3 regions of the Micromonospora sp. NPDC002389 genome follow, and region 3 is predicted to be linked to each of the others. Evidence: riboswitches for the same ligand, from Rfam matches in the RefSeq annotation. Region 3 holds a riboswitch; each other region holds the start of a gene.
What was found. Region 3 has a riboswitch for cobalamin ahead of ABT008_RS16020 (ribonucleoside-diphosphate reductase subunit alpha). Riboswitches for the same ligand answer to the same signal wherever they lie in the genome.
Positions count from the first base shown of each region.

Region 1: linked by a shared signal. The riboswitch ahead of bluB (5,6-dimethylbenzimidazole synthase) and the one ahead of ABT008_RS16020 (ribonucleoside-diphosphate reductase subunit alpha) in region 3 are both predicted to bind cobalamin.
Region 2: linked by a shared signal. The riboswitch ahead of metE (5-methyltetrahydropteroyltriglutamate--homocysteine S-methyltransferase) and the one ahead of ABT008_RS16020 (ribonucleoside-diphosphate reductase subunit alpha) in region 3 are both predicted to bind cobalamin.

Region 1 is NZ_JBEOWP010000019.1:9,082-18,799, forward strand. It holds partial or broken gene ABT008_RS26810 (YfcE family phosphodiesterase) at 1-72, shown strand, start outside; gene ABT008_RS26815 (DUF427 domain-containing protein) at 114-404, shown strand; gene ABT008_RS26820 (hypothetical protein) at 412-969, opposite strand; gene ABT008_RS26825 (TetR/AcrR family transcriptional regulator) at 1,165-1,773, opposite strand; gene ABT008_RS26830 (MalY/PatB family protein) at 1,831-2,988, opposite strand; cobalamin riboswitch at 3,057-3,258, shown strand; gene bluB (5,6-dimethylbenzimidazole synthase) at 3,299-3,934, shown strand; gene ABT008_RS26840 (VOC family protein) at 3,956-4,693, opposite strand; gene ABT008_RS26845 (SipW-dependent-type signal peptide-containing protein) at 4,853-5,488, shown strand; gene ABT008_RS26850 (SipW-dependent-type signal peptide-containing protein) at 5,498-6,130, shown strand; gene ABT008_RS26855 (signal peptidase I) at 6,143-7,399, shown strand; gene ABT008_RS26860 (hypothetical protein) at 7,456-7,869, shown strand; gene ABT008_RS26865 (LysR family transcriptional regulator) at 7,899-8,807, opposite strand; gene ABT008_RS26870 (FAD-dependent oxidoreductase) at 8,918-9,718, shown strand, end outside.
Region 2 is NZ_JBEOWP010000008.1:27,269-36,986, reverse strand. It holds gene ABT008_RS16855 (hypothetical protein) at 1-683, opposite strand, end outside; gene ABT008_RS16850 (AI-2E family transporter) at 908-2,209, shown strand; gene ABT008_RS16845 (acyl-CoA thioesterase) at 2,231-2,746, opposite strand; gene metE (5-methyltetrahydropteroyltriglutamate--homocysteine S-methyltransferase) at 2,839-5,139, opposite strand; cobalamin riboswitch at 5,261-5,473, opposite strand; gene ABT008_RS16835 (FecCD family ABC transporter permease) at 5,639-6,727, shown strand; gene ABT008_RS16830 (ABC transporter substrate-binding protein) at 6,752-7,738, shown strand; gene ABT008_RS16825 (ABC transporter ATP-binding protein) at 7,735-8,520, shown strand; gene ABT008_RS16820 (class I SAM-dependent methyltransferase) at 8,517-9,212, shown strand; gene ABT008_RS16815 (LacI family DNA-binding transcriptional regulator) at 9,413-9,718, shown strand, end outside.
Region 3 is NZ_JBEOWP010000007.1:231,362-241,079, forward strand. It holds gene ABT008_RS15995 (tripartite tricarboxylate transporter permease) at 1-51, opposite strand, end outside; gene ABT008_RS16000 (tripartite tricarboxylate transporter TctB family protein) at 48-542, opposite strand; gene ABT008_RS16005 (tripartite tricarboxylate transporter substrate binding protein) at 542-1,507, opposite strand; gene ABT008_RS16010 (GntR family transcriptional regulator) at 1,504-2,187, opposite strand; gene ABT008_RS16015 (ribonucleotide-diphosphate reductase subunit beta) at 3,308-4,363, opposite strand; gene ABT008_RS16020 (ribonucleoside-diphosphate reductase subunit alpha) at 4,354-6,729, opposite strand; cobalamin riboswitch at 6,866-7,073, opposite strand; gene ABT008_RS16025 (non-ribosomal peptide synthetase/type I polyketide synthase) at 7,194-9,718, shown strand, end outside.

The DNA of each region.
Region 1 (9,718 bases), on a different contig from region 3:
GCGACGTACCTCACCGCCGAGGTCGGCGATGGTCGGCTCGACGCCGTGACGCTGCACGAGGTGCCGCGATGACGAGGGGTGGACCGGCGGTCGGATCGGCATAGTCTGGGGACATGCCGAGAGCGATCTGGAACGACCTGGTCGTCGCCGAGAGCACGGACACCGTCGTGGTCGAGGGGAACCACTACTTCCCCCGTACGGCGCTCCGCGACGACCTACTGCGCAATTCCGACACGCACACGTTCTGCCCGTGGAAGGGCACCGCGTCGTACTACACGCTGGAGCACGACGGGAAGAGCAGCGTGGACGCGGTCTGGTTCTACCCGGAGCCGCTGCCGGAGGCGGAGATGGTCCGGGACCGGGTCGCGTTCTGGAAGGACGTCGAGGTCGTCGGGGAGGACTGACTCCCCGTCACACCCGACTCACCGTTTCCGGCGAGGTGCTGCTCGCCATCACCGGCCGGGTGACCACCAGCGCGGTCACCCAGAGCACCACGGCCGCGCCGAGCGAGGCGACGGCCGCTGCGAGTTCCGGCATTCCCAGGACGTACGAGACGAGGGACCCGACGGCCACCAGGGCGAGCGCGAGCGCTGTGCCCAGGTACTCGCGTTGCCGGAGGATCGCGACGAGCGGCACGAAGTGCGCCGCGACGATGGCAAGGACGAGGGTGGGGATGAGCCTCGGGTGTCCGGTCGGTATGGCGACCAGGCAGACGCCGCCGATCAGCAGTCCCTGCACGGCGCCGACCTGGTTGAACCGGCGCATCCAGGACGCCGCCAGGCGGCGGGTGACCTGCGGTCGAGGCCGCGTCAACCCCAGGGCGAGGACGATGGCGGTGAGCACGGTCGCGGCGACGAGCAGCGGGATGCGCGCGGCGGCGGGCGCGACGTGTAGGCCGGAGACCGCCCAGAGCAGCGCGAAGCCGGCGAGGACGAGGGTCCCGGTGCGGGCCAAGGCGCGCTCGGACACGGCAACCTCATCGGCGCGCGTCTGGGTCGATCCGGTCCCGGTCATGACGCCCCCTTCCGTGGTCGTGGTCATGGCCGCCGTTCGCTCGGAGACACTTGGTGAACTTCCGATCATCATAGTGAACATTTGTGCACCAGTCGACTCAGGGGCCGCTCCGAGGGCCTCAGCCGAAACGACTCGGCCCAGGAGGCGCACTCAGCCGTCGGCCGGAACGGGGTCCTGGATCGCGGTGCCGGAGTACAGCCGGTCGATGGTGTCCCACCAGCGTCGGAGGCCGTCGCGACCCATCGGATCGGTGCCGAGCACGTCGGTGATGCGGTCGCGCAGCAGGATGATGGACAGCTCATGGGCGAGCAGCACGACCGCGAGCTGTGCCCGGTCCACGTCCCGGGCGACCGCGCCCGCGTCGGCCATCCGGTTCATCAGCGAGTCGGCGAACCCCTGCAACATCCGGTACGCCTCGACCGAGCGCGACGTGGTGCCGACGAGCAGGTGCGCGAGATACCGGGTGGCCGCCGGAGAGGACAGCGCGTCGGCCGACGCGAGGAAACCGTCGGGCGGACCGGAACCGGCCGTCTCGGCGAGCGCCTCCAGCGCGTTACCCAGCACGCCCAGCACGTGCGCGTCGACGGCGGCGACCAGGCCCTCCCGCGACCCGTAGTGCTTGATGATGAGCGACTGCGAGACTCCCGCGCGCTCCGCCACCTGCTTGAGCGACGCCGCCGTCGGCCACTGCTCGCCGAAGAGCTCCAGAGCGGTATCCCGAATGATCGCCTTCGCGGTGCGATCCTCGGGTGCATACATGTTCACCACGGTAGCAACCCGGAGCATCGTCAGGCCGGGCCGGCAGTGCCACCGGCGTCAGCTGAGCGCCTCGGCCATTCGTCGCACTCCTTCGGTGACCAGCTCCGGGGTGGTGCCGAGGTTGAACCGCGCGTGTCCCGCGCCGCCGGTGCCGAAGACCGGGCCGGGACTGAGCGCCACCCGTCCGCGATCGAGGAAGGTCGCGGCGGGGTCGTCGCCGAGGCCGAGGGCGCGGCAGTCGAGCCAGGCCAGATAGGTGCCCTCGCCGGGCCGGTACCGCACCGCCGGGAGGTGGTCGGCCAGCAGCCGGGTGAACAGGCGACGGTTCTCGTCGAGATCGGCCAGGAGGGCGTCGAGCCATCCGACGCCGTCCCGCAGGGCGGCGACGTGGGCCAGCACACCGACGTGGCTGGGGCTCTCGTTGACCCAGGCGGGGATGCGGGCGAGATCGTCGACTGCCGTGGGTCCGGCGACGGCGACGGCGGCCTTGAGACCGGCGAGGTTCCACGCCTTGGAGGCGGAGATGACCGAGAAGCCGTTCTCGGCGCCCGGCACGCTCAGGTACGGCGTGAATCTCGCCCCCGGCAGCACCAGCGGCGCATGGATCTCGTCGACCACGACGCGGACACCATGCCGGCCCGCCAGCGCGGCGACCTCGGCGAGTTCGTCGGCGGTGTGCACCGTGCCGGTCGGGTTGTGCGGGCTGCACAGCAGGTACGCGGGCCGGGAGCCACGACGTGCCGCGCGCCGGAACGCCTCGTCCAGGACCGCCATGTCGAGCCGACCGTCCTCGCCGAGCGGGGCCTCCTCGATGGGTCGACCGGTGCGCCCCACGACCTGGTAGAACGGCGCGTAGACCGGGCAGTTGACCACGACGGCGTCGGTCGGGCCACAGATCACGTCGAGGACCTCGACGATGCCGCTCATCACGTCCGGGACCATCGTGGTGCGTTGTACCGCGATGCCGTCGAAGTCCCACCGGTCGCGGGCGAAGGCGGCCAGCGCCTCGGCGTAGTCGGTGCCGGCGGGGTAGCCCGTGTCGCCGCGCCGGACGGCCTCGGTGATCGCGTCGACGACCGGCCCGGCCAGCGGCGCGTCCATCTCCGCCACGAACATCGGCAGCACGTCGCTCGGGTAGGCGCGCCACTTCTCGCTCGTCCGCTTTCGGAGCTGTTCCAGGGTGAGCTGCCGCAGGGGTGTGGTCTCGGAGGTCACGACAGCGAGACTAGTGACTCGATCTTCCGGCAACGCCGACGGACGACGGTGTCCGGTAGGGTGCTCGGCGGCACGAACTGTTGCGAGGTGCCCCACCCGTGGTGGGGAGAATCGGGAAGCCGGTGAGAATCCGGCACGGGCCCGCCGCGGTGACCGGGGAGCTGCCGCCCACGCGCGTCACGCGCAGCCACTGGCCCGCACGGGCTGGGAAGGCGGGCGGTGAGGTGACGATCCGGAAGTCCGAAGACCGGCCTCGCGCCTGGTTGCCCTGCGCCGTGGCCAGGGCCTGGAGCGCAGCGGGAGCCTGCCCATGATCAACGAAGTGTACGAGGTCATCCACGCCCGTCGGGACGTACGCGGTCAGTTCACCGGCGCGCCGATCCCGGCCGAGGTCCTCGATCGGGTGCTGGCCGCCGCGCACGCCGCGCCCAGCGTCGGTCTGTCGCAGCCGTGGGACTTCATCCTGGTCAGCGATCCCGCGCTGCGGGCGGAGTTCCACCGCCACGTGCAGCAGGAGCGGGACGTCTTCGCCGCGACCCTGAACGGGGAGGAGGCGCGCCGGTTCTGCCGGATCAAGATCGACGGGGTGCTGGAGTCGACCCTGTCGGTCGTGGTGACGTACGACCCGGACCGGGGATCCCCGGCGGTGCTGGGTCGGCACGCCATCGCCGACGCCGGCCTGTACTCGGTGTGCCTGGCCATCCAGAACCTGTGGCTGGCGGCCACGGCCGAGCGGCTCGGCGTGGGCTGGGTGTCGTTCTACCGGGAGCCGTTCGTGCAGGAGCTGTTGCGGATCCCGGCGGGTGTCCGCCCGGTGGCCTGGCTGTGCCTGGGTCCGGTCACCCACCTGGAGCAGGTGCCGGACCTGGAGCGACACGGCTGGCGGCAGCGCCGTCCCTGGCGGGCAGCGGTGCACCGGGACCGCTGGGAGCCTTCGGGCCACTGACCCCGACGGCGCGAGGGTGCGTCAGCCGGGGGCGAGGAGGCAGAACTCGTTGCCCTCCGGGTCGGCCAGGACCGTCCACGGCAGATCGTCGCGGCCCACGTCCACGGTGGTGGCACCGAGAGCCCGCAGCCTGGCCGCCTCGGCCTGCGGGTCGTCACCGGGGTACGGGCGGACGTCGAGGTGGACCCGGTTCCACCCGGTCTTCACGTCGGGCGTACGCAGGAACTGCAGGTACGGACCCACGTCCGCAGCGGAGCGCAGCACCGCCGCACGGTCGGTCACCTCGTGCAGACGCCAGTCCGTGGCGGTGCTCCAGAAGTCGGCCATGGCGCGCGGGTCCGCGCAGTCGACCACGACGGCGGCGACCGGTCCGATGTCCCGGTGCGGCGGGCGGGGGTCCAGGACGCAGAACTCGTTGCCCTCCGGGTCGGCCAGCACCGTCCACGGGACGTCACCCTGGCCCACGTCCGCGAGGGTGGCGCCGAGATCCTTCAGGCGCGCGACCGTCGCGGCGTGGTGGTCCGCCGAGGTGGTGGCGAGGTCGAGGTGCACGCGGTTCTTCGCCGTCTTGGGTTCGGCGGAGACGACGAGGTCGACGAAGACGGCGATCGGGTCGGGATAGGCGACGCCCTCGGGTTCGAGGTTGGTGACGCCGGGCTCCTCGCTGGAGATCCCCCAACCGAGCGCCTCCGCCCAGAAAGCGCCCAACGCGGAGTCGTCCCGGGCCTTCATGTTGATCTGTACGAGCCGTGTTGCCATCCGGCGATGCTAGCGGCATCGCGAGTCGAATTCGATTCACTTGACACTGGTCGATACACCTCCGTGAAGTTTTGGGTTTTATGCCCGGCTTGTCCGCATTGGAGTTCTATCGTGTCCCTGCGTGACAGCACGCCAACGGGGATGCACGAGGAGGACAAGTTGACTGGACCGACAGGGATGACGACGGGCGAGTCGAGCAGTCGAGGAAACCGTCGCAAGCTCAAGGCGATCCTGGCCGGCGGGATCGCGCTCGGCCTCGGCGCGACGATCACCCTCGCCGCCTGGAACGACTCCGAGTACGCCTCGGGCACGTTCACCGCCGGTAGCTTCAGCATGGAAGGCAGCACGGACGGCACCACCTACGCCGAGCACCCGACAGCCGGCACGGCGGCGTCGTTGGCGTTCAGCACCGGCTTCGACAACATGAGCCCGGACGACGTGGTCGCAGCCCCGTTCGCGGTGCGCCTGACCGCGGCCACGACGTACGACGCGACCGTCACGGTGGCGTCGGCCACCCCCGCGCCGCCCACCTTCGCCGGCCTCACCTACGGCATCGCGACCGTCCCGACCTTCGGCGACTGCAGCCCGACACCCACGACTCCGACCTGGATCGTGCCCGAGGGCACCGCACTCGACTCGGTGACCGGCGCGGTGTCGTTCAACCTGACCCAGGGCACTCCGCCCACGACACCCGGTGCTCCGGTGTTCCTCTGCTTCGTCGTCACGGCGGATGCCGGTCTGGTGCAGGGCACGTCGGTCACGGAGACCTGGCAGCTTCTCGCCGAATCCGTATAGGTGGTGGCCGTGGTCAACCGTCGAACGCCGGCCGGGACACCACGGCTCCGCCGGACCCGTGCCGTACTCGCCGGTGCCCTGGTTCTCGGCCTGGGCACGACCTCCACGCTCGCCGCGTGGACGGACGGCGAGTACGGCACCGGGTCGTTCGCGGCCAGTGTCTTCGGCACCGAGTCGCAGACCGCCTCCAGTACCTGGGCCAGCCACACCCCGGCGGCGAACGCCGCGACGCTGGCGTTCAACGCGACGGCGATGTCCCCCTCGGTCTCGTTCTACGCCTATCTCGACATCCGGACGACGGCCACGACGAACGTCGGCGGCAGCGTCGCACTGACCAGTTCGTCCAACAACGGCGGTGCCCTGCTGCCGGCCCTGGAGTACCGCGCGGTGCGGACCGCCACCACCAGCACCACCTGTGCCGCCGCCGCCTTCACCGGTACCCCGACATGGATCGTCGGGCCCAGCTACCTGGGTGTCACCTCGGTCCCCGGGTCGCCGGTGTCGTCGGCCATCACGGCGCCGGCCGGCGCGACACCGCAGTTGCGGTTCTGCTTCGAGGTCCGCGTCCAGTCCGGTGCCAGCAACTCCTACCAGGGCACCACCGGTGCGGTCACCTGGGAATTCACTGCCACGTCTACGTAAAGGACACCTCGGATGGTGGGACGAGCGCGTCAGCGGCGCGGACTCCTCGCGCGGGTCGGCGACCTGGTGCTGACCCTGCTCGCCGTCGGCGGGACGGTGTGCGTCGTCCTCGTCCCGCTGGCGTTCTTCTTCGACATCTCGCTCATCCTGTTCAAGACCGGGTCGATGAGCCCGACCATCCCCGCCGGATCACTGGCGGTGGTACGGGAGATCCCCGCGTCCGAGGTCGCCGTCGGAGACGTCGTCACCGTCGACCGCACGCCGCTGGCGCCGATCACCCACCGGGTGGTCGAGATCGCCGACGGCGGCGGGTCCACGCGGCTGCTGACCATGCGCGGGGACGCGAACGAGTCCAACGACGCCGCGCCGTACGCGGTGAACCGGGTGCGGCTGGTCGAGTGGTCGGTGCCCCGGCTCGGGTACGCGGTCCGCACCGTGTCGAACGTGTACGCGATGAGCGTGATCACGATCGGCATCGCCGCGATCGTGACCTGGGCGTTCTGGCCACGCGCCGAGCCTCAGCCGCCGGGGCGTCATCGGCGGCCGGGCCGGTCGGGGCCGGACGGGGCGGATGGTGCGGTGGGCACGGCCGTGCGCAGCGGCTCGGCCCTGCGGTGCCTGCTCCTGGCCGTGACGGTGCTGCCGGGCGTGACCGCTGCGGTGCTGGCGGCACCCGGCCCGGCCCGTGCGGACCCGAACGAGGACGTCATCCGGAGCCGGTTCCTCACCCTGGTCTCGATCGGCGACGAGGCGCGGATGACCAACATGGCACCGGAGGAACCGGTGCCCTGGCAGGTGGGCGTCTCGGCACACGCGCAGCAGCCCGGCACGGTGACCATCTCGCTGTCGGCCTTCGGCCCGCTCGCCGCCAGGCCGGACGGACTCCAGGTGACGGCCGCCGTCTGCCCGCAGCGGTGGGTGCGGGGCGCCTGCCCCACCGGCCAGGAGCAGCAGGTCCTGGCGGACGGTCCGGCCACCAGGTTGACCACGGCACCGTTCACCATCAGCTCGATGCGCGCCGACCAGCAACGGTGGGTCCTGGTCACCGCGAGTCTGCTCGCGGGTTCGACGGCCTCCGGGTCGGCGGACCTGGTCGTCACCGCGACCGGGTTCGGTGACCGGGCCTCGGCCGGCGGCACGGTCGGGCCGCTTCCGCGTACCGGGCCCGACCTGCGGACACCGTTGGCCGTCGGGGCCGGCGCGCTGCTCGCCGGCCTGCTGCTCGTGCTCGCCGTACGCAGGCGTCGGGTCCGGGTGGAGCAGCCGTGAGGCGTCGGTGGAGGCCGGCCCGACGCACCTGGGCGAGGACCCGACGGCGCTGGGTCGTGGGTACGACGCTGCTCGCCTTCACGGTCGGGGTGCTCGCACCGCCCCGGTCGACGCTGGCCGCCTGGACCGACACCGAGTACGGCCTAGGGTCTCTGCAGGCCGGCACGGTCAGTCCACCGACCAACCTGCAGTGCAGCGCGGGTGTGCTCACCCCGCCGACCTTCACCTGGACACTGCCGGCCGGCGGCCTCACCCGCAGCGGCTTCACGTGGTCGCTGTCCGGCGGCTTCACCGGCGGCGGGACGCTCGGCCCCACCGCCACCAGCGTCACGGTGCCCGGCGCGCTGCTGGGCATCGGCAGCGGCACCTTCCGGCTGGTCGCGAACGGACCCGGTGGCTGGACGTCGACCCAGGTCACCGGCACGCTCGGCATGGTGACCGCGGTGCTCTACACCTGCAGCGTGCCGTAGTACCGCGACAGCCGTGCTCCTCGCACGGCTCAGGGCTGGGCCAGCAGCGCGAGGAACCTGCGCAGGGCCGGGTTCGTGCTGTCCCGGGGCCAGGCCAGGGCCACGTCCACGGTGGGCGTCGGGGCGGTGAAGCGGCGCAGGCGTACCCCGCGCATCCGCAGCGCGCGCGCCCGGCCGGCCGGGACGGCCGCGACCACGTCGCCCTGCGCCACCGCCCGCAGCAACTGCTCGTCGTCCGGCTCCTGCCGGACGAGCCGGAAGCCGCCGCGCGGCCAGACCTGCCCGATCGTCCGGTCGAACATGCCGGGGCCGTTCTCCCGGGGCCACATCACGGCCGGCAGGTCGACCACCTCCGCCCGGCTGATCCGGCGTCGACCGGCGGCCAGTGGGTGACCTGCGGGAAGGGCCAGCAGCAGTTCCTCGGTGTCGACCGTCCGGCAGGCCAGCGCCGGTTCGTCGAGCGGTGGGCGGACGAACGCCGCGTCGAGCCGACCGGCCAGCAGTCCGGCCACGTTCGGTGCCGTCCAGGCCGTCTCCGGGACCACCTCGACCTCCGGGTGGGCGGCCCGGAACCGGGCCACCAGATCGTCGACCCGACCGCCGCGCGCCGACCGGGTGTACGCCAGCCGCAGCCGGCCACCCCGCCCGTGCACCAGACCACGGATGCGGGCGGTCGTGGCGTCCACCTCGGCGAGCAGCCGAGCGGCTTCGTCGGCGACCCGCGCGCCCACCTCGGTCAGCGTGCAGCCCCGGCTGGTGCGGTGCAGGAGCGGCACGCCGAGCTGACGTTCCAGCGCACGGATCTGCTGGCTGAGCGCGGGTTGGGCGACGCGCAGCCGCGCGGCGGCCCGGGTGAAGTGCAGTTCCTCGGCGAGTACCGCGAAGTACCGCAGTCGGCGCAGGTCGGACCAGGCTTCCAGGGCCGGCGCGTCGGACATGCAGCCACCATAAGCGGCGCTTATCGCCGACTGCCCCGTTTCGTCTTGGACGTCAACGCAGCGTCGCCGCCACGATTCGAGACAGGCGGTCCGACCGACGGGAGCGAGCGATGACGGCAGCGACGGACGTGGTGGTGGTCGGCGGCGGGATCGTCGGGATGACGGCGGCCGTCACCCTGGCGCGACGCGGGGCGCGGGTGACCGTGCTGGCGGCCGACGATCCGGCGGACACGGTGTCGACGGTGGCGGCCGCGGTCTGGTATCCGAGCCACACCGACGAGGATCCACGGGTGTCGGACTGGGCACGTCGGACCCGGATCGAGTTGAGCCGCCAGGCGGCCGACGGCGTACCGGGGGTCGTCGACCGGCCGACCCGGATGCTGCTGCGCGGCCCGTACACCGGCCCACCGTGGTGGTCGGCGGCCTGCGCGGACCTGGTGGCGGAGTCGGCGGCGGCGCCGTACACGGCAGTGCTGCGGTTCACCGCGCCGACGGTGGAGATGACGCCGTACCTGGCCTGGCTCCGGCAGCGGTTGGAGGCCGACGGCGGGCGGCTGGTACGCCACCGGGTGGACCGGCTCACCGACGCGTTCGACCTCGCGCCGACGGTCGTCAACGCGACCGGCCTGGCCGCCGGTCGGCTCGCCGCCGACCCGGCCGTCCACCCGGCGCGCGGGCATGTGGTGTTGGTGGCGAACCCGGGCCTGACCGTCTCGGTACGCGACGAGGACGACCCGGCCGGGATCACCTACGTGCACCCGCGCCGACACGACGTGGTCCTCGGCGGCACCTACCAGCCGGGCGTGGGGCACACCGCGCCCGACCCGGACACCGCGCTGGCGATCCGACGGCGCTGCGTCGCCCTCGTGCCGGAACTCGCCGACGCCCCGGTGCTCGGCGAACGGATCGGG
Region 2 (9,718 bases), on a different contig from region 3:
AACGCCAGGTAGGAGCGGGTCTGCTCCCACACGTCGTGCGCGTCGATCTCGTCGCGGTGGCACTGGTCGTCGGCCGCCCCGGTGTAGCCGGCCGCTTCCAGGCCGGGCCGGTTCAGGCTGAGCTGCCCGGTCTGCCGGATGTAGGGCTCGGCGAACTCGGTGGTGCAGCGGGCGATCACCACGTCCCGGATCCGGGGCTCGTCGTCGTAGCGGGCGGCCAGCCGGTCCTGGAGGTTCTGGTACGCGGTGCCGTACTCGCTGCTCCAGAAGCGGCCGATCGTCCCGGCCAGGGTGCCGCTGGTGTACCACGGGATCGGGCTGGCACCGCCCAACGTCTTCGCCCAGTCCGGCGCGTGGATGCCGCCGACCACCCGCAGCCGGGCGTGCATGCCGGCCGCGTTCGCGGCGGTGACCGCCTGGTCGATCGCCGTGGTGTCGAGCGCGCCGCCGTGGTCGGTCCCGGCTTGCTGCTGCGGTTGCAGGTCGCTCCAGTTGACCCGGATGACGAAGCTGTCCACCACCGGGGCGTACGCGCCGGTGGCCGGCTCGGCCCGGTCGACCAGGCCGCTCAGCGGCGGCTTGAGGGTGACCGCCGTCGGGGTCGACGTCGACTGCGCCTGGGCCGGTACGGCGACCGCCGTGGCCGCCAGCACCGCGGTGACGAGTACCGCGAACCTTCTCACCCGGGAACCTCCTCGTGACAGGTGGAGCCCACGCGTCCGGAGGGACCCGCCCGCGAGCGGGTGCATCGCCCGGACACCCGGGCACGAAGCGCCAGGATAGGGCCCGAACCCACCTGCCGTCACCGGCCAAGATCGCCGGAGGAATCCGGCAAGACGAGGTCCGGCCGCTGGTCACCGTGCCGCTGCGTGCCCCGACCCGTTACGGTGTACCGACCGATCTTCACATGGGGGTTCCGTTGAGCCGGTTCGAGCAGATGCGGCAACGACTGCGCCGGGCGTACGACGGGGGACGCGAGTCGGTGCGTGCGGCCCGGGAGCGGGACCGCACCCGGCGGGCCGACCGCGCGGAGGAACTCGCCCGGCCCATTCCCGAACCCCGCTCCGGCAACGGCGACGGCGAGGACCCCCATCCCTCGACGATCAGCCGCGACGACGCCGGGGTGCCGCACTCGTTGCGGATCGCCGCCGCCTGGTCGTGGCGGATCATCGTCATCGGCATCGTCGGCTGGGCGATGCTGCGGTTCATGGGCACCATCCGCGTCGTAATCGTGCCGCTGCTGGTGGCGCTGCTGCTCTCCGCGCTGCTGGCACCCGCCGTCGGCTGGCTGCTGCGGGCCCGCTTCCCCCGGACGCTGGCCACCGCCGTGGTGCTGATCGGTGGACTGGCCGCCGTGGTCGGCACGCTGACCATGGTGGTCAGCGAGTTCATCACCGGCCTGCCCGACCTCAGCCGCAACGCGGCCGACGGCATCGGGCAGATCCAGAACTGGCTGCGCGACGGGCCGTTGAACCTCTCCGACGGCACGTTGGACCAGTACATCCAGGCCGGACAGAACTGGATCAACGAGAACACCCAGGCGTTGACCACCGGCGCGCTCTCCACCGCCGGCACGGTCGTGGAGATCTTCACCGGCGCGCTGCTGGTCCTCTTCGCCATGTTCTTCTTCCTCCGCGACGGCCAGCGCATCTGGCGGTTCATCGTGGGGATGTTCCCGGCCGCCGCCCGTTGGCGGCTCGACGACGCCGGCAAGGCCTCGTGGCAGACGCTCGTCGCCTACGTACGGGCCACCGTGCTGGTGGCGTTCATCGACGCGGTGGGCATCGGCATCGCGCTGGTGCTGTTCGACGTGCCGTTCGCCTTCGCCCTGGCCGCGCTGGTCTTCCTCGGCGCGTTCATCCCGATCGTCGGTGCCACGCTCTCCGGCGCGGTGGCGGTGCTGGTCGCGCTGGTGGACGGCGGCTGGGTCACCGCGCTGTGCATCCTCGGCGCGGTGATCGTGGTGCAGCAGGTCGAGGGGAACGTCCTCCAGCCGTGGATCATGGGCAAGGCGGTGGCGCTGCACCCGCTGCCCGTGGTGCTGGCGGTCACCGCCGGTGTGGTGCTCGACGGCATCTTCGGCGCGCTCATCGCGGTACCGCTGATCGCCGTGCTCAACACCGCGGTCCGGCGGCTGGCCCGACGCCTTCCACCGGCCCAGCAACCGCCGGCCCCGGAAGCGGTCGTGGTCAAGGCCACCACACCCTGACGCTCCGGGCCCCGGTAAGAATCATGTCGGGTTCTCGGCGCCGTCGAGCAGGGCCCGCCGCAGCGTGAGCCGGTGCTCGCGGCGGATCTCCGCCTCGCGGTAACGTCGCCGGTCACCGTCGCTCTGCAGCAGCAGCGGCGGCACTGGACGCGGCTGCCCGGCATCGTCGACGGCGACCATGACCAGGTGCGCGGTGGCCACCGTGGTCGGCGGGACGGCCCGGTCCCACCGGTCGGCGGTCACCTTCACCGCCACCTCCATCGAGCTGCGGCCGGCCCAGGTGATCCGGGCATCGACGTGCACCACGTCGCCGACGCGTACGGCGCGGAGGAAGGCGGTCTCGTCGATGGCGGCGGTGACCGCCGGGCCGTCGGAGTGCCGGGCGGCGACCACCCCGGCCACCGAGTCGATGAGATTGAGGATCCGGCCGCCGTGGACCGTACCCATGAGGTTGGTGTGGTGCTGGTCCATGATCTGCGACAGGGTCAGGTGGGACGCCGACGGTGCCCGACCGGCGGCGGTGATCGTGTCCTGCATGGCGGTTCGTCCGTCCTCGCGCGCGGTCTCGGATGTGCGGTCTCCCGACGGCGCCCGCCGGTGGGGGGCTCCCACCGGCGGGCGCCACGGGGTCAGGCGTCGCTCGTCGCGGGCTGTGGCCCGCCCTCGGCGGCCAGTTCGGCGCGGACCGAGGCGGCGGCCCGGACCAGCGCGGCCAGGGCCGGGCGGACTTCGTCGTAGCCCCGCGTCTTGAGCCCGCAGTCCGGGTTCACCCAGAGCCGCTGCGGGCCGACGACCGCCGCCGCCCGGCGCAGCGCGGTGACCACCTCGGCCGCATCGGGCACCCGGGGCGAGTGGATGTCGTAGACACCCGGCCCGATCCCCCGCGTGTAGCCGACGGTGGCCAGGTCGTCGAGGATCTCCATCCGGGAGCGGGACGCCTCGATGCTGGTCACGTCGGCGTCCAGGGCGTCGATGGCGGGCAGCACCTCACCGAACTCCGAGTAGCACAGGTGGGTGTGGATCGCCGTGGCGTCGGCGACGCCGCTGGTCGCCAGCCGGAACGCCGCCACCGCCCAGTCCAGGTAGGCGGTGTGGTCCCGACGGCGTTGCGGAAGCAGCTCCCGCAGCGCGGGCTCGTCGACCTGGATGATCCGGATGCCCGCCGCCTCCAGGTCCCGCGCCTCGTCGCGCAGGGCCAGCGCGACCTGCCGGGCGGTCTCCGCCAGCGGCTGGTCCACCCGGACGAACGACCAGGCCAGGATGGTCACCGGGCCGGTGAGCATGCCCTTGACCGGCCGGTCGGTGAGCGACTGGGCGTACCGGGACCAGGCCACCGTGATCGGTTCGCGCCGGGTCACGTCGCCGTAGAGGATCGGCGGGCGTACGCACCGGGAGCCGTACGACTGGACCCAGCCGTGGGCGGTGGCGGCGAAGCCGTCGAGGTGCTCGGCGAAGTACTGCACCATGTCGTTGCGCTCCGGCTCGCCGTGCACGAGCACGTCCAGCCCGAGCCGTTCCTGTTCGGCCACCACCTCGGCGATCTCGGCCCGCATCCGCTCGGCGTAACCGGCCGCGTCGAGGCGACCGGCCCGGTGCGCGGCCCGGGCCCGGCGCAGCGCCTCGGTCTGCGGGAACGACCCGATGGTGGTGGTCGCCAGCGCGGGCAGCCCGAGGCGGCGGCGTTGGGCGTCGGCGCGCTGCGGGTACGGGCCGCGCCGGGTGTGCTCGGGCCGCAGCGCCTCCAGGCGGGCGCGGACCGCGTCGTCGCGCCACTGCGCCGGGACCGGCGGGGGCGCGGCGGGCAGCTCGCCCACCCCGTCGCGCAGCACCCGGCCGAGCGCGACCACCTCGTCGACCTTCTGCCGGGCGAACGCCAACCGTTCCCGCAGCCGAGGGTCGAGATCGGTCTCGGCGGCCAGGTCCACCGGCACGTGCAGCAGCGAGCAGGAGGTCGACACGGCGACGGTGTCGGCGAGCCCGGTGAGGGTGGCGCCGACGGCCGCGGCGGCCCGCAGGTTGGTCCGCCACACGTTGCGACCGTCGACCAGCCCGGCGACCACGGTCCGGCCCGGCAGCGCGCCGTGGCCGGCGAGCCGGTCCAGGTCACCGGGCCCGGCGACCAGGTCCAGACCGATCGCCTCGATCGGCGTGTCCAGCAGCGCGGGCAGCGCGTCGCCCAGTTCGCCGAAGTAGGCGGCGACGAACAGGCGGGGCCGGTGGGTCAGCCCGCCGAGCCGGGCGTACGCGGCACCGAGGGCGCGGATCTCGGCGTCGGACCGGTCGCCGACGTACGCCGGTTCGTCGAGCTGGACCCACGGCACCCCGACGTCGGCGAGCGCGGCCAGCAGGTCGGCGTAGACGTCAACCAGGTCCTCCAGCCGGTCGAACGGGCGGAACCCGTCCGGCGCGTCGGCCGTGGGCTTGGACAGCAGCAGCAGGGTCGCCGGACCGACCAGGACCGGGCGGGTGGTGATGCCGAGCGCCCGCGCCCGCCCGTACTCGGTCAGCGGCTTGTCGGCCCGGGCGGCGAAGACGGTGTCCGGGCCGATCTCGGGCACCAGGTAGTGGTAGTTGGTGTCGAACCACTTCGTCATCTCCAGCGGCGGCTCCTGCGCGGTGCCGCGCGCCATGGCGAAGTAGGTGTCCAGCTCCCCGAGGCCGAGCCGGCGGAACCGGTCGGGTACGGCGTCGACCGTGACGGCCGCGTCGAGCACGTGGTCGTAGAACGAGAACGTGTTGGACGGTACGGCGGACAGGCCGGCGTCGTGCAACGTACGCCAGGTCTGCTCACGCACCTGCGCGGCGGCGGCCCGCAGGGTCGGCTCGTCGATGCGGCCGGCCCAGTAGCCCTCGACCGCGGTCTTGAGTTCACGGCGCGGGCCGATGCGCGGGTAGCCGAGCACGGTGCTCGTGCCGAACGGAGTGGTCATGTCGCCAGGGTTCCCTTCCCTCGAGGTCCGGCGGTACGGCTCCGGAGGAGGGCTGGGGAGGGCACGGTGCGACGACCGACCTCGCCCTGGCCCTCCCGCGGGGCCGACGGCGGCGTGCGCGGTTGCGCACGCGGCACGGGCAGGTCTTCGGACTCGTGGGCGCGACCGGCTGGGCCGGTCCCCTACTGGCCGTCGCTTCCCGGACAGGTGTCCAGTGCGTGTGACGGCGGTCGTTCCCACTCACCGCTGCGGGGCAGTCCCGGATTCACACCGGGTTCCCTCTTACGACGCTCCGACCGGACGGCCGGGGCGAACCAGTACCGTCACGGATCCTAGCGTCCGGATCACGCGCGGCGACCGTCGCGCGGGTGTGATGTCCGCACCCCGACGGCGTGTCGAGCGGCGGGTGAACAACGACTCATCCGGCTTCCGCTGGCATGATCATGGTGTTAGTTTTTGCAAAGACTTGGCAAGAACAACGACTTTGCGTGGGAGTGCGGTGAGCGTCACCACCCTGCCGACGAGCCGGACGGACGTGCTCGGCATGGCGGCGCAGCGTCGCCGGACCGGCCTCTGGCTGCTCGCGCTGACCCTCGGCCTGGTCCTGACCGGGCTGGTCGCGGTCGGCGCCGGGGCGATCGGCATCCCCCCGCTCACGGTGGCCCGGATCATCGGGCACCACCTCGTCGGGGTACCGGGCGAGGTCACCTGGACCGGGCCGCAGCAGGCGATCGTCTGGCAGGTCCGGCTGCCCCGGGTCCTGCTCGGCATGCTGGTCGGCGCCGGGCTGGCGGTCTGCGGGGTGGCGTTGCAGGCCATGGTCCGCAACGTGCTCGCCGACCCGTACCTGCTCGGGATCAACTCCGGCGCCTCCAGCGGCGCGGCCGCCGCGATCCTGTTCGGTGCCGGTGCCGGCTTCGGCCAGTACGCGCTCTCCACCAGCGCGTTCGTCGGCGCGCTCGGCGCGTCGCTGCTGGTCTTCCTGATCGCGCGCAGCGGCGGCCGGGTCACCTCCATCCGGCTGCTGCTGGCCGGTGTCGCCGTCGGATACGCGCTGTACGCCACCACCAGCTTCCTGATCTTCGCCTCCGGATCCGCCGAGGGCGCCCGGTCGGTGATGTTCTGGCTCCTCGGGTCGCTGGGCCTGGCCCGCTGGAACGCCCTGCTGCTGATCGCCGCGGTGGTGCTGATCGGCACCATCGGCTATCTGACCGTCGTCGGGCGGCGACTCGACGTGCTGGCCATCGGCGACGAGACCGCGCACACCCTGGGCGTCTCGCCGGACCGGTTCCGGCTCCGGCTGCTGGTGCTGGTCTCGCTGAGCGTCGGCATCCTGGTCTCCGCCGCCGGCAGCATCGGCTTCGTCGGCCTGGTCGTGCCACACCTGGCCCGGCGCATCGTCGGCGCGCCGCACGTCCGCGTGGTGCCGGTGGCCGCGCTGCTCGGGGCGATCCTGCTGGTCTGGGCCGACGTGCTGGCCCGGGTGCTGCTGGCCCCGCAGGAGATCCCGATCGGCATCATCACCTCCCTGCTCGGCGCTCCCTTCCTGCTGGTCCTGATCCGCCGTCTGCACGCCTCCGGTGCCTGAACGCCCACCTGTCAAGGAGAACCGATGTTGAAGGCAACCCGCCTCGCCACCGCCGCCGCCTCCGCGTGCGTGCTGCTCGTCGCCGGGTGCGGCGGCGGCGCCGACGGGCCGGCCGAGGCCGGTCCCGGTTACCCGGTCACCGTGACCAACTGCGGCGTGGACGTCACCTTCGACGCCGCTCCGGAGCGGGTCGTGCTGCTCAAGAGCGCCGCCGTGCCGTACCTGCACGCGCTCGGCGTCCTGGACCGGGTCACCGCCCGCGCCGGGCAGTACCCGAAGGAGTACTACGACGCCCAGACCCAGGCCGGGCTGGACCGGATCCCGCTGCTGACCGACAAGACCGACACCAGCGGGCACCTGCAGATCTCCAAGGAGGTGGTGATCAGCCAGGAGCCCGACCTGGTCCTCGGCGAGGTCGACAACCTCTCCCGCGACACCCTGGAGGCGGTGGACATCCCGCTGCTGGAGGAGCCGGCGATGTGCCCGGACAGCACCGCCGTACCGAGCTTCGACGACATCTACCGGCAGATGGAGACGTACGGCCGGGTGTTCGGCCGCCAGTCCGAGGCGACGACTGCGGTCACCGCGCTCAAGGAGCGGATGACGAAGGTCCAGGCCGAGGCGGGCGACTCGTCCGGGCGTACCGCGGCGGTGCTCTACCCGACCGTCGGCGGCGGCACCACGTACGCGTACGGCACCGGCAGCATGGCCCACCCGCAGTTGGAGGCCGCCGGTTTCCGCAACGTCTTCGGCGACGTCAAGGATCGGGTCTTCGAGGTCACCGTCGAGGAACTGCTCGGCCGCAACCCGGACGTGCTGATCCTGCTCTACGGCGACGGCGACCCCCGCGCCGTCGAGCAGGGGCTCACCGGACTGCCGGGCGCGCAGCAGCTCAACGCGGTCCGTAACGGCCAGGTCATGACGCAGCTGTTCAACTTCACCGAGCCGCCGACGCCGCTGTCGATCGACGGCTTGGAGCGGATCGTGCAGCGGTTCCGGGAGCAGCCGTGATCGAGGCGACCGGCGTCACCTGGCGCTACGGCGCGAACCCGGTCATCGACGGGGTCAGCGTGACGGCCCGACCGGGACGGGTCCTCGGCCTGATCGGGCCCAACGGCAGCGGCAAGACCACGCTGCTGCGGTTGCTCTACGGCGCGCTGCGCAGCCGCAGCGGACAGGTCGTGGTGGACGGCGACGCGCTGTCCGCCCTGCCCGCCCGGGAGGCCGCGCGGCGGCTGGCCGTGGTCGTGCAGGAGACCGGTGGGGAGACCGCCCTGACCGTGGCGGAGCTGGTGCTGCTCGGCCGGGGACCGCACCTGTCGACGTTCCAGCGGGCCGGCCGGGCCGACCACGAGATCGCCGCCGACTGCCTGAGCAGGGTCGGTGCCACGCACCTGAGCGGGCGGGCGTTCGCCCAGCTCTCCGGCGGGGAGCGGCAACGGGTGCTGATCGCCCGCGCGCTCGCCCAGCAGGCCACCCACCTGCTGCTCGACGAGCCCACCAACCATCTCGACATCCGCTACCAGCACGAGATCCTGCACCTGGTCCGCACGCTGGACACCTGCTCGGTCGTCGTGCTGCACGACCTCAACCTCGCCGCCCGCTACTGCGACGACCTGGTGCTGCTCGGCGCGGGCGGCGTCGCCGCCACCGGCACCGTCGACGAGGTCCTCGACCCCGCCGTCCTGGAACCCGTCTACGGCATCGGCATCCGACGCCTGGACCTCGACGGCGCCGTCCATCTGCTGTTCCACCCGATCCACCAGAGCATCGACGAGAGGACTGCGGCATGACCACGCAGGAACGCATCAACGCCTACTGGACCGGCCGCGCGCCCGCCTACGACGAGTACCAGCAGCGCCCCGACCGCTTCGCCGACGACCAGCGGGCCTGGTCGCAGATCTGGTCGCAGGCCCTGCCGGCCGCGCCGCTGGACGTGCTCGACGTCGGCACCGGCACCGGTCAGGTGGCCATGGTCCTGGCCGGCCTCGGGCACCGCGTCACCGGCACCGACCTGTCCGAGGGCATGCTCGCCGAGGCCCGTCGGCACGCCGCCGCCGTCACCGACGGCCCGGTCATCCAGCTCGGCGACGCCGTCGCGCCGGACTTCCCGGCGGGCAGCTTCGACGCCGTCACCAGCCGGTACCTGATGTGGACCCTGCGCGAGCCGCAGACCGCCGTGGCCAACTGGATCCGTCTGCTGCGTCCCGGTGGCATCGTCGCAGTGGTCGACAGCACCTGGTTCCCGAACGGCCTCGACAACGCCTCGGAGAACTTCACCGGCCACTACGACAGCCAGGTGCAGGCCGAACTGCCGCTGGCCACCGCGACCTCCATCGACAAGACCGTGGCGGTGCTGGAGGAGGCGGGCCTGGCGGACGTCACGGCCGTTCCGCTGACGTCGATCTACGAGCTGGACCGCCGGTACGGCGTGGCACCGAACCACGAGCACCAGATGCAGTACCTGGTCACCGGCCGGGCCTGAGACCGGCCGGGACCGCCTCCGGTCACGTACGCAGCAAACAGTCACGCTCCGTGTAGCTCTCCGTGGACAGCGGGGAGCTACACGGCGTCAGCGGTCGATGCTAATACGCATTAGGCTCTTGACATCGATCGGGTTCAGCCGCGAAGCTCCTTCCCAGCCCGAACGCTAATACGCATTAGCGGCAGTGGAAGGACTCCCCCGTGCCCCCTGCACCCCGACGCGTCACGCAACGTGACATCGCACGGATGGCCGGCGTCAGCCAGGCGACCGTGTCGCTGGTGCTCAACAACCGCGCCGACGCGGAGGTACGCATCGCCCCCGAGACCCGGGAGCGGGTGCTGCGGGTGATCGCCGAGACCGGGTACGCTGCCGACCCGGTCGCCCGCCGGCTCGCCTCCCGGTTCAACCGGATCATCGGCGTCTTCACCTACGAGCCGGCGTTCCCCAGCCGCAGCCGGGACTTCTTCCACCCCTTCCTGCTCGGCATCGAGGAGTACGCCGAACGG
Region 3 (9,718 bases):
CAGCATCTGGACGGAGAGGAGGGCACCGAAGCCCTCGACGAGTGCGTTCACAGCGGCACCCTCAGCAGCAGGCCGAACAGGCCGTAGATCACCACGGTCACCCCGGCGGGGAAGAACAGCAGGTCCTTGATCCCCCGGCCCCCGGCGATCCAGGTGAGCGCGGCGACGAAGATCAGTCCGGAGACCAGGAAGTGCAGGTAGTACCAGAGCACCCCGAAGGCGAGCGTGGCCGCGACGAAGCCGACCATCCGGACGATCCCCGAGCGGGTGGCCGGTCCCTCCTCGTCCTCGTCGTCGGCCACGGCGGGCGTGGTGACGAAGGCGAGGACGATCTGCAGGGCCGACAGGCCGATGATCCCGATGGCGAGCGTCTCCGGCCAGATGCGGGGACTCACCGCCAGGGCCCGGGCGGGCAGCTCGATCGAGCGGGCCAGCCACAGGAACACGGCGCCCAGCACCAGGAAGACCATCCCCGGTGCCGCCGCGCGCCAGCGCGCGGCGGCACCGTGATCACCCTGGATCGGCGGGTGGTGGATAGCCATCAGCCGTAGATCTGGCCGAAGCGGTCGTACTCGGTCTGGGCGAACTGGCTGGCCTCGTCCGGCGAGGTCGCCAGCGGCGTGTTGCCGGCCTTGGTCATCACGTCCTTGAACGCCTCCGAGGAGGCGGCCTTGCGGACGGCGTCGGCGAGCCGCTGCCGGACCTCGTCGGGCAGCCCGGCGGGGGCGCCCATCAGGCCCCAGCCACCGATAACCACGTCGACGCCCTGCTCCTTGGCGGTGGGCACCTCCGGCAGCGAGGAGACCCGCTCCGGGGCCAGCACCGCGAGGATGCGCAGCTGGTTGTTTCCGGCCGCGGCGGCGGACTCGCTCACGCCGGCCATCACGGCCTGGACCTCGCCGGAGACCCCGGCGGCCACGGCCGGCGCGCCACCGTCGTACGGCACCGGCTTGAAGGTCGCACCGGCCGCCTCGCCCAGGGCGAGGGTCGCGGCCTCCCAGATGGCGCCGGCACCGGAGTTCGACACGGTGATCGTGCCCGGCTCGCGCTTCGCCGCGGCCAGCAGGTCGTCGAGGCTCTGGTACGGGCTGTTCGTCGGCACCGACAGCGTGGCCGGCGCGTTCATCACCTGCCCGAGGACGGTGAACTGCTCCGGGGCGATGTCGGCGCCCTGGTGCCCGAGCATCGCCACCTCGACCGGGATGAAGCCGATCGAGTACCCGTCGGCGGGACGGCCCTTGAGGTAGGTCAGGCCCACCCGTCCGCCGCCACCGGTCCGGTTCTCCACCACGATCGACCGCCCGAGGTCCGCTTCCAGCTCCTTGGCCAGGGTGCGGGCGGTGAGGTCGGAGCCGCCACCGGCGGCGGCGTGCACGACGAGGGTGAGGTCCTTCTCCGGGAAGTTCTCGCCGGAGGCGGTCTCGCTCCCGCCGCGGTTGGCGCAGCCGGTCACCACGAGGGTGCCGGCGACGGCCAACGCGGCGAGGCGCAGCATGCGTGATCTCATAGGTCGTTCTCTCTCTGGACGGGGGTCGGGGGATTCGCGGAACGCAGCCGCGAGCAGGTCGTCTGCAGGTGTCGGTGCAGCTCGGCCTTGACCTCGGCGACCTTGCCGGCAGTGATCAGCCCGGCCAGGTCGTGGTGCTCCCGCGCCGAGGGCGCGAGGTCGGACAGCCGCTTGCCGGAGGCGTGCAGCAGACCTTCGATGGTGGGGCGGAACTGGTCCCACAGGACGCTGAGCCGGGTCATCCCGGCGGCGGCGAAGAACGCGCTGTGGAACCGGATGTCCGCGGTCGTGAAGGCGACCGGGTCCCGGTCGTTCACCGCCGCGTCCATGTCGACCAGCGCGGTACGCAACTGACGGGCGAGGACCTCGCGCCGGACGGTGATGGCCCGCTCCACCGCCAGCAGCTCGAACGACTCCCGCAGGGCCATCAGCTCCTCGATGTCGGCGTCGTTCAGCGACCGGGTGACGGCGTTGCGGCCGGAGCCGGTGACCAGTCCCTCCGACCGCAGGATGCGGATCGCGTCACGAACCGGACCCCGGCTGACCTGGAAGGAATCGGCCAGCTCCTCCTCGACGAGACGGGTGCCCGACGGCACGTCGCCCACGATGATGCGACGGCGCAGCTCGCCGGCCAGCTTCTCGCCGAGGGACTCCGCCCTGATCGGCCTGACGTCCAACACGTTGTCCTCCTGATAACTGTTAACAGTTAACACTCGACTCATCCCACGGTCAACGGCGGATGACGAACGAGTTTCTCGATGTTTCCTGCCGGCATTTCGCCTGGTGGATGCCCCGGACGGGACGAACGGACGCCGCCGCGACGACTGGCGGCGGACACCGCGGGCCGGGATGGGGCGCGCGAGCCGGGAACACGACGGCCGCCACGGCCCGCTCAGCGGACGGCGGGGCCGTGCCCGGCCACCGGTCCCCGCACTGCGGTCACTGCCGACACAGCAGGGGCCCGACCCGGCCGGCGATCCCACGACCGCACGTCGGTGGACCCGAGGTCACGCCGGATCAGCAGAGACATTGCGACAGGGTACGGGCGCGACCGGTTCCGGTCCGCCCACGGCGAGCGGCCTTCCCCCGCAGTCGCGCGTCGCCCTGCCAGCTCGCCCGCGCACGGAAGCCAGACGTAGACCGGGGGCCGAGGGCCGGGGACCGGGGCCGGGACCGGGGCCGGGGACCGGGGCCGGGACCGGGGCCGGGGACCGGGGCCGGGACCGGGGCCGGGGACCGGGGCCGGGACCGGGACCGGGGACCGGGGACCGGGGCCGGGACCGGGGACCGGGGACCGGGGCCGGGACCGGGACCGGGGACCGGGGCCGGGACCGGGACCGGGGACCGGAGGCCGAGGACCGGGGCCGAGGACCGGGGCCGAGGACCGGGGCCGAGGACCGGGGCCGAGGACCGGGGGGCCGGAGGCCGGGGGCGCCGAACCGCTGACTGCCATGTCGGGTACGGGCCCTGTCGAGCTGACGGCGGCGACGGATCGCGGTGATCCGCCCCGCCGTTCGTCGGGGCGGCCACAACCCACCCCGCTCGCCGGGCGGCCGTAGCGGTCAGCGACCAAGACCGCGCGGCCCCGCCACACCGCCGAGCCGTCGGCCCGCCGGCCGCTCTCCCAGTCGAGAGAGCCGATAGCGCAAACGGTTCAGCTCGACAGGGGCCGCCGACACCACCAAGGACAAGGCATCCGTCGGCCGGAACGCGAGCCGGAACACGAGCCGGAACACGAGCCGGAACGCCGCTGTCCCGGGCGGCGTCACGCCACCCGGGACAGCGGCACAGCTCAGCCGGTCAGAAGTCGTCGTCGAAGCTGACCGAGCCGGTCACCCCGACCTGGTAGGCGGAGACCCGACGCTCGAAGAAGTTGGACAGCTCCTGGACGTCCTGCAACTCCATGAACGCGAACGGGTTGCCGCTGCCGTACATGGGGGCGATGCCGAGCACGGCCAGACGCCGGTCGGCCACGTGCTGGAGGTACTCCCGCATGTCGGCCAGCGACATGCCGGAGACGCCCTGCTCCAGCAGGTCGGCGGCGAACTGCACCTCGCACTCGACCGCCTCGGCCAGCATGTCCTTGACCTGCTGCTCCATCTCGGCGTCGAAGAGGTCCGGCTCCTCGGCGCGAACGGTGTCGACCACCTCGAAGGCGAACGCCATGTGCATGGACTCGTCGCGAAACACCCAGTTGGTGCCCGAGGCGAGGCCGTGCAGCAGCCCCCGGGAGCGCAGGAAGTAGACGTAGGCGAAGGCGCCGTAGAAGAACAGGCCCTCGATGCAGGCGGCGAAGCAGATCAGGTTCAGAAGGAAGGCCCGCCGGTCCTCCCGGGTCCGCAGCTCACGCAGCGCGAAGATGGAGTCGATCCACTTAAAGCAGAACTCGGCCTTGCGGGCGATGGACGGGATGTTCTCCACCGCCGCGAACGCCGCGAACCGCTCCTTCTCGTCCGGGACGTAGGTGTCCAGCAGGTTCAGATAGAACTGGACGTGCACCGCCTCCTCGAACAACTGCCGGGAGAGGTACAACCGCCCCTCCGGCGAGTTGACGTGCTGATAGAGGTTGAGCACGAGGTTGTTGGCGACGATGGTGTCGCCGGTGGCGAAGAACGCCACGAGCCGCGACACCAGGTGCTGCTCGGCCGGCGAGAGCTTGGCCAGGTCGGCGAGGTCGGAGTGCAGGTCGACCTCCTCCACCGTCCAGGTGTTCTTGATGGCGTCCTTGAAGCGGTCGAAGAACTGCGGGTAGCGCATCGGCCGCAGGGTCAGGTCCATGCCGGGGTCGAGCAGCAGGTGCCGCTCCCCCACGCCGGTGCTGGTGCTGGTGGTCTCGGAGACGGTGGTCACTGGCATGCCTCGCAGCTCTCGGGGTTCTCCAGGGAGCAGGCCAACGCCTCGTCGTCGCTGACCGCCACGACGGGCGTGACGCTCGGGGTGACGGCGACGGTGGCCTGCTGGATCCGGGTCGCCGGACGCGACCGCAGGTAGTAGGTGGTCTTCAGCCCGGACTTCCAGGCGTACAGGTACATCGAGGAGAGTTTGCCGATGGTCGGCGCGCTCAGGAACAGGTTCAGCGACTGCGACTGGTCGATGAACGGGGCCCGGGCGGCCGCCAGGTCGATCAGCGCCCGCTGCGGCAGCTCCCACGCGGTCCGGAACAACTCGCGTACGTCTGCGGGCAGCTCGACGACGCCCTGTACGGAACCCTCGGCGCGCTTGATCTGCTCCCGGATCGCGGCCGTCCACAGTCCCCGCGCCTTCAGCTCGCGGACCAGGTAGGTGTTGATCTGGAGGAACTCGCCGGACATCGTCTCACGCTTGAACAGGTTGGACACCTGCGGCTCGATGCACTCGTAGCAGCCGGCGATCGAGGCGATGGTGGCGGTCGGCGCGATCGCCACCAGCAACGAGTTCCGCAGGCCGTGCCGGCCGATCGTCTCGCGCAGCGCGGTCCACCGTTCGGTCTGGCCGACCTCGGCGCCCCACAGGTCCGGGTGCAGCTCACCCCGGGCGGCGCGGGTCTCGGCGTACGCGGGATGCGGGCCGAACCGCTCGGCGAGCCCGGCCGAGGTCTCCAACGCGGTCAGGAAGATCTCCTCCTGCACCCGGGTCGACAGCTCCCGGGCGGCCGCGGAGTCGAACGGCAGGCGCAGCGTGAAGAACGCGTCCTGCAACCCCATCAGCCCGAGCCCGACGGGGCGCCAGCGCGGGTTCGACGCCGCCGCCTGCTCGGCCGGGTAGTAGTTGATGTCGATCACCCGGTCCAGGAACACCACGGCGGTCCGCACCGTGGCGCGCAGCCGCTCCCAGTCGACACCGTCGGCGGTGACGTGCGCGCCCAGGTTGACCGAGCCGAGGTTGCAGACCGCCGTCTCGGCGTCGTCGTTGACCTCCAGGATCTCGGTGCAGAGGTTCGACAGGTGGATGGTGTTGCCCGGGGCGCCGGTCTGGTTGGACAGCCGGTTCGAGGCGTCCTTGAACGTCATCCACCCGTTGCCGGTCTGCGCGAGCGTCCGCATCATCCGGCCGTACAGGTCGCGGGCCTTGACGGTCTTGACCGCCTTCTTCTCCGCCGCCCGGTACGCCTCGTCGAACGCCTCACCGAACAGGTCGGGCAGCTCGGGGGCGTCCGACGGGTCGACCAGCGACCAGTCGCCGTCCGCCTCGACCCGCCGCATGAACTCGTCCGGGATCCAGTTGGCGAGGTTCAGGTTGTGCGTCCGCCGGGACTCCTCGCCGGTGTTGTCCCGCAGTTCGAGGAACTCCTCCACGTCCGGGTGCCACGGTTCGAGATAGACGCAGGCCGCGCCCTTGCGACGGCCGCCCTGGTTGACCGCGGCCACTCCGGCGTCCAGCGTCTTGAGGAACGGCACGATGCCGTTCGACCTGCCGTTGGTGCCCCGGATCAGGGCGCCCCGACCGCGTACCCGGGACCAGGAGATGCCGATGCCGCCGGAGAACTTGGACAGCTTCGCGACCTGGTGGTAGCGCTCGTAGATGGAGTCGAGTTCGTCGCGCGGCGAGTCGACCAGGAAGCACGAGGACATCTGGGTGTGCCGGGTGCCGGAGTTGAACAGCGTCGGCGAGCTGGGCAGGTAGGCCAGGCTGGACATCAGTCGGTAGAAGCCGATCGCCTCGCCGGGCGTCTGCGACAGGCCGCAGGCGACCCGCAACAGCCAGTACTGCGGCGTCTCCACCACGAGCCGGGTCTGCGGGTGCCGCAGCAGGTACCGGTCGGCGACCGTACGCAGCCCGAAGTACTCGAAGCGCAGGTCCCCCGCCGGGTCGACGGCGTCGTCCAGTTTGCGCGCGTTGCGGGCCACGAACGCGGCGGTGTCGTCGCCGATCAGGCCCAGACCGTGGGCGTACCGGATGGACTGGCTGAAGCTGGCCACCTGCTGCCCGCGGACCTCCTTGTCCACGTACGCGGCCAGCAGTCGGGCCGCCAGCTTCGAGTACTGCGGCTCCTCACCGATCAGTTCGGCCGCGGTCTGGATGGACAGCTTGTCCATCTCGGCCGTGGTCGCGCCGTCGTAGAGCCCGCTGATGGTCTTGGTGGCCACCCGCAGCGGGTCGATCTCGTCCAGGTCGGCGACCCACCGCTCCACCGCCTTGACGATCTTGTTGACGTCCACCGGCTCGGTGTCGCCGTTCCGCTTACGGACCTGCATGACGTGCCGGCGTTGCTCCGGCCCCGCCTGCTCCTGGGTCACCGTCATGTTCCCCCTCCTCACGCCTGTCCCCGAGATCGTCGGGTCCGCGCGGGAGGACGCCGCCGGTCACCGACGGCACTGCTGCCGTGACTGACCAGCTCGTGGCGTCGGCCGTCCCACGCGGCCGTCGACCGCCGCACACGTCGCGTGCGGCGCGCTGGCAGGTCTTCGGACTCGTGGGCCTGGTGCTCGCGCCTACTGGCCGTCGCTTCCCAGACCTGGCGGGTCCAGTGCGTGATGACGGCGGTCGTTCCCACTCACCGCTGCGGGGCAGTCCCGGATTCCCACCGGGTTCCCTCTTGCCTCGACCGCCGTGGAGCGGCGGCCGAACCAGCTACGGGGCACACCATATATGGGTGCGGTGCGGAGATGGCAACACCAGATGCTGTGCCGGGCGTGTCGCGTGCCAGATGCCGGGCGTCCCGCCGACCGCCGGCCGGGTACTCGATCATGCCCACTAGCATCGTCGCGTGCAGACAGCGGCCGGACCCGGCGACCGACGGGCACTGCTCGACATCCTCGTCCACGCCGCGGATCGGGCCCCCGACCAGGTGATCGTGCACGTGCGCGAGGACGGCACCGAACGCACCGTCACCGTCCGACAGTTGCGGGACGAGGCGCTGCGGGTGGCGGGCGGCTACCGGGCCGCCGGAGTGGCACCGGGCACTCCGGTGATCCTGGTCGCCGACGCCGGGGACGACTTCCAGCCGCTGTTCTGGGGGGCGCTCGCCGCCGGGCTGGTCCCGGTGCCGCTGCCACCCGAGCCGACCCGGGTACGGGCCGTCCGCGAGCTGCTCACCGACGCGGTGACCGTGGTGGACGACGCCACCGACGCGATCGCCGACGGGCTCGACGGCCCGGTGCTGCGGCTGGCCGACCTGCGGACCGGCACCCCACCGGAGGAGTTGTTCGCGGCCGACCCCACCGACGTGGCGTTCCTCCAGTTCTCCTCCGGCAGCACCGGCACGCCGCGCGGGGTGGAGTTGACCCACGCCAACGTGCTGGCCAATGTGGAGCAGTCCCGGCTGGCCAGTGGCGCCGGGCCGGACGACGTCCTGGTCACCTGGATGCCGTACTTCCACGACATGGGGTTGATCGGCACCCACCTGACCCCGCTCGCGATCGGGTGCACACAGGTCCGCGTACCCCCGATGGCGTTCGCCAAGCGCCCGGCGCTGTGGTTCACCGCCGCCCACCGGCACCGCGCGACCCTGCTCTCGGCGGCGAACTTCGCGCTGGCCCTGGCCGTCCGCCGGGTCCCGGCGGACCTCCTCGCCACGCTGGACCTGAGCCGGGTCCGGTGCGTGGTGGTGGGCGCGGAGCCCATCTCCCCCACCGTGTGGCGGGCCTTCCTGGCGCACGTCCGCCCGGCCGGGCTCGCCCCGTCCGCCCTGCGACCGGTGTACGGCCTGGCGGAGGCGACCCTCGCGGTGACCTTCCCGCCGCCCGGAGAGGTCGCCGAGCCGCTGGTGCTGGACCGGGCCGCGCTGAGCCGGGGCCGCGCGGTGACCACCGGGCCGGGCCCGCACGCCGTGGAGCTGATGGACCTGGGGCACCCGGTGCCCGGCTGCGAGGTCCGCGTCGTCGACGCGCGGCACCGGCCACTGCCCGAGGACCGGGTGGGCCTGATCGAGGTACGCGGCCCGAACGTGGCGCGCGGCTACCACCGGGATCCGCAGGCCAGCCGGGAGACCTTCCTGGACGGCTGGCTGCACACCGGTGACCTGGGTTTCCAGCGCGCCGGTCGGCTCTGCGTGACCGGCCGCGCGAAGGACGTCATCTTCGTCAACGGTCGGACGTTCCACGCCCCCGACCTGGAGGCGGTGGCCGCCGCGACCGTCGGGCTGCCTGCCACGGTGACGGCGGTGGTCGGCTGCACCGACCCGGACACCGGCGGCGAGCGGATCGTGGTGTTCGTGGCCTGGGCGCGACCGCCGGCCGGGGCGACCGTGGTGCTCGACACCACGCGGGCCCGGGTCGCCGAGGCGGCCGGGCACGACGACGTACGGGTGCTGCCGCTGCCGCCCGGCGCATTCGCCCGGACCACCAGCGGAAAGCTGCGGCGGCGACGGATGCGCGAACGCTACCTGGCCGGCGACTTCGCCGACCGGGAACGCCGCTGGCACCCGGCGGCGACCGAGCGCCCACACCCGCACTCGTCCGGCTTCACGCAACCGGCCACCTCGGAGGAGACGCACCCGGTGGCCGGGCCACCGTCGGACGGCTCGGGGCCGGTGTCCCGGCGACGGGTCGAGCAGGTCGTCCGGGCGGTCTGGGCGCGGGTGCTGGACCGGCCCGCCGACACCATCGCGGCGGACGACCGTTTCCTTGCCATCGGCGGTTCGTCGCTCAAGGCGATGGAGGTGCTGGCCGGGCTGGAGGACGCCCTCGGCACCACGTTCGATCCGGCGGACCTGCGGGACTGCCCCACCGTCGCCACGTTGACCGACCGCATCCTGGCCGGGCCGCCCACGACCCGACCGGCACCGCCGGAGAGCCGCGCCCCGGAGCGGCCGGACACCCGTTCCGGCGCGACGCCGCTCGCGGTCATCGGGATGGCCTGCCGCTTCCCGGGTGCCGACGCCCCCGACGAGTTCTGGCGCGGCCTCGTCGACGGCGTCGACGCGGTGCGGCCGGTCCCGGAGCACCGGTGGACGCCGCAGGACGGTCGGCCCCGCTGGGGGTCCTTCCTGGACGATCCGATGCAGCTCGACGCGGACTTCTTCGGGCTCTCCGACGAGGAGGCCCGGCTCACCGACCCGCACGCCCGACTGTTCCTGGAGATCGGGTACGAGGCGCTCGAACGCGCCGGGTACGCCGGGCCGCGTCGGCAGGGCCGTCGCGTCGGGGTCTTCGCCGCCGTCGGCGAGAGCGCCTTCCCGGAGCTGCTGGCCGCCGCCGGTCCGGTCACCGCACCGGCGGCGCTGGTCGGCAACCTGCGCAACCTCGTGGCGGCCCGGCTGTCGCAGGCGCTGGACCTGGCCGGTCCGGCGAT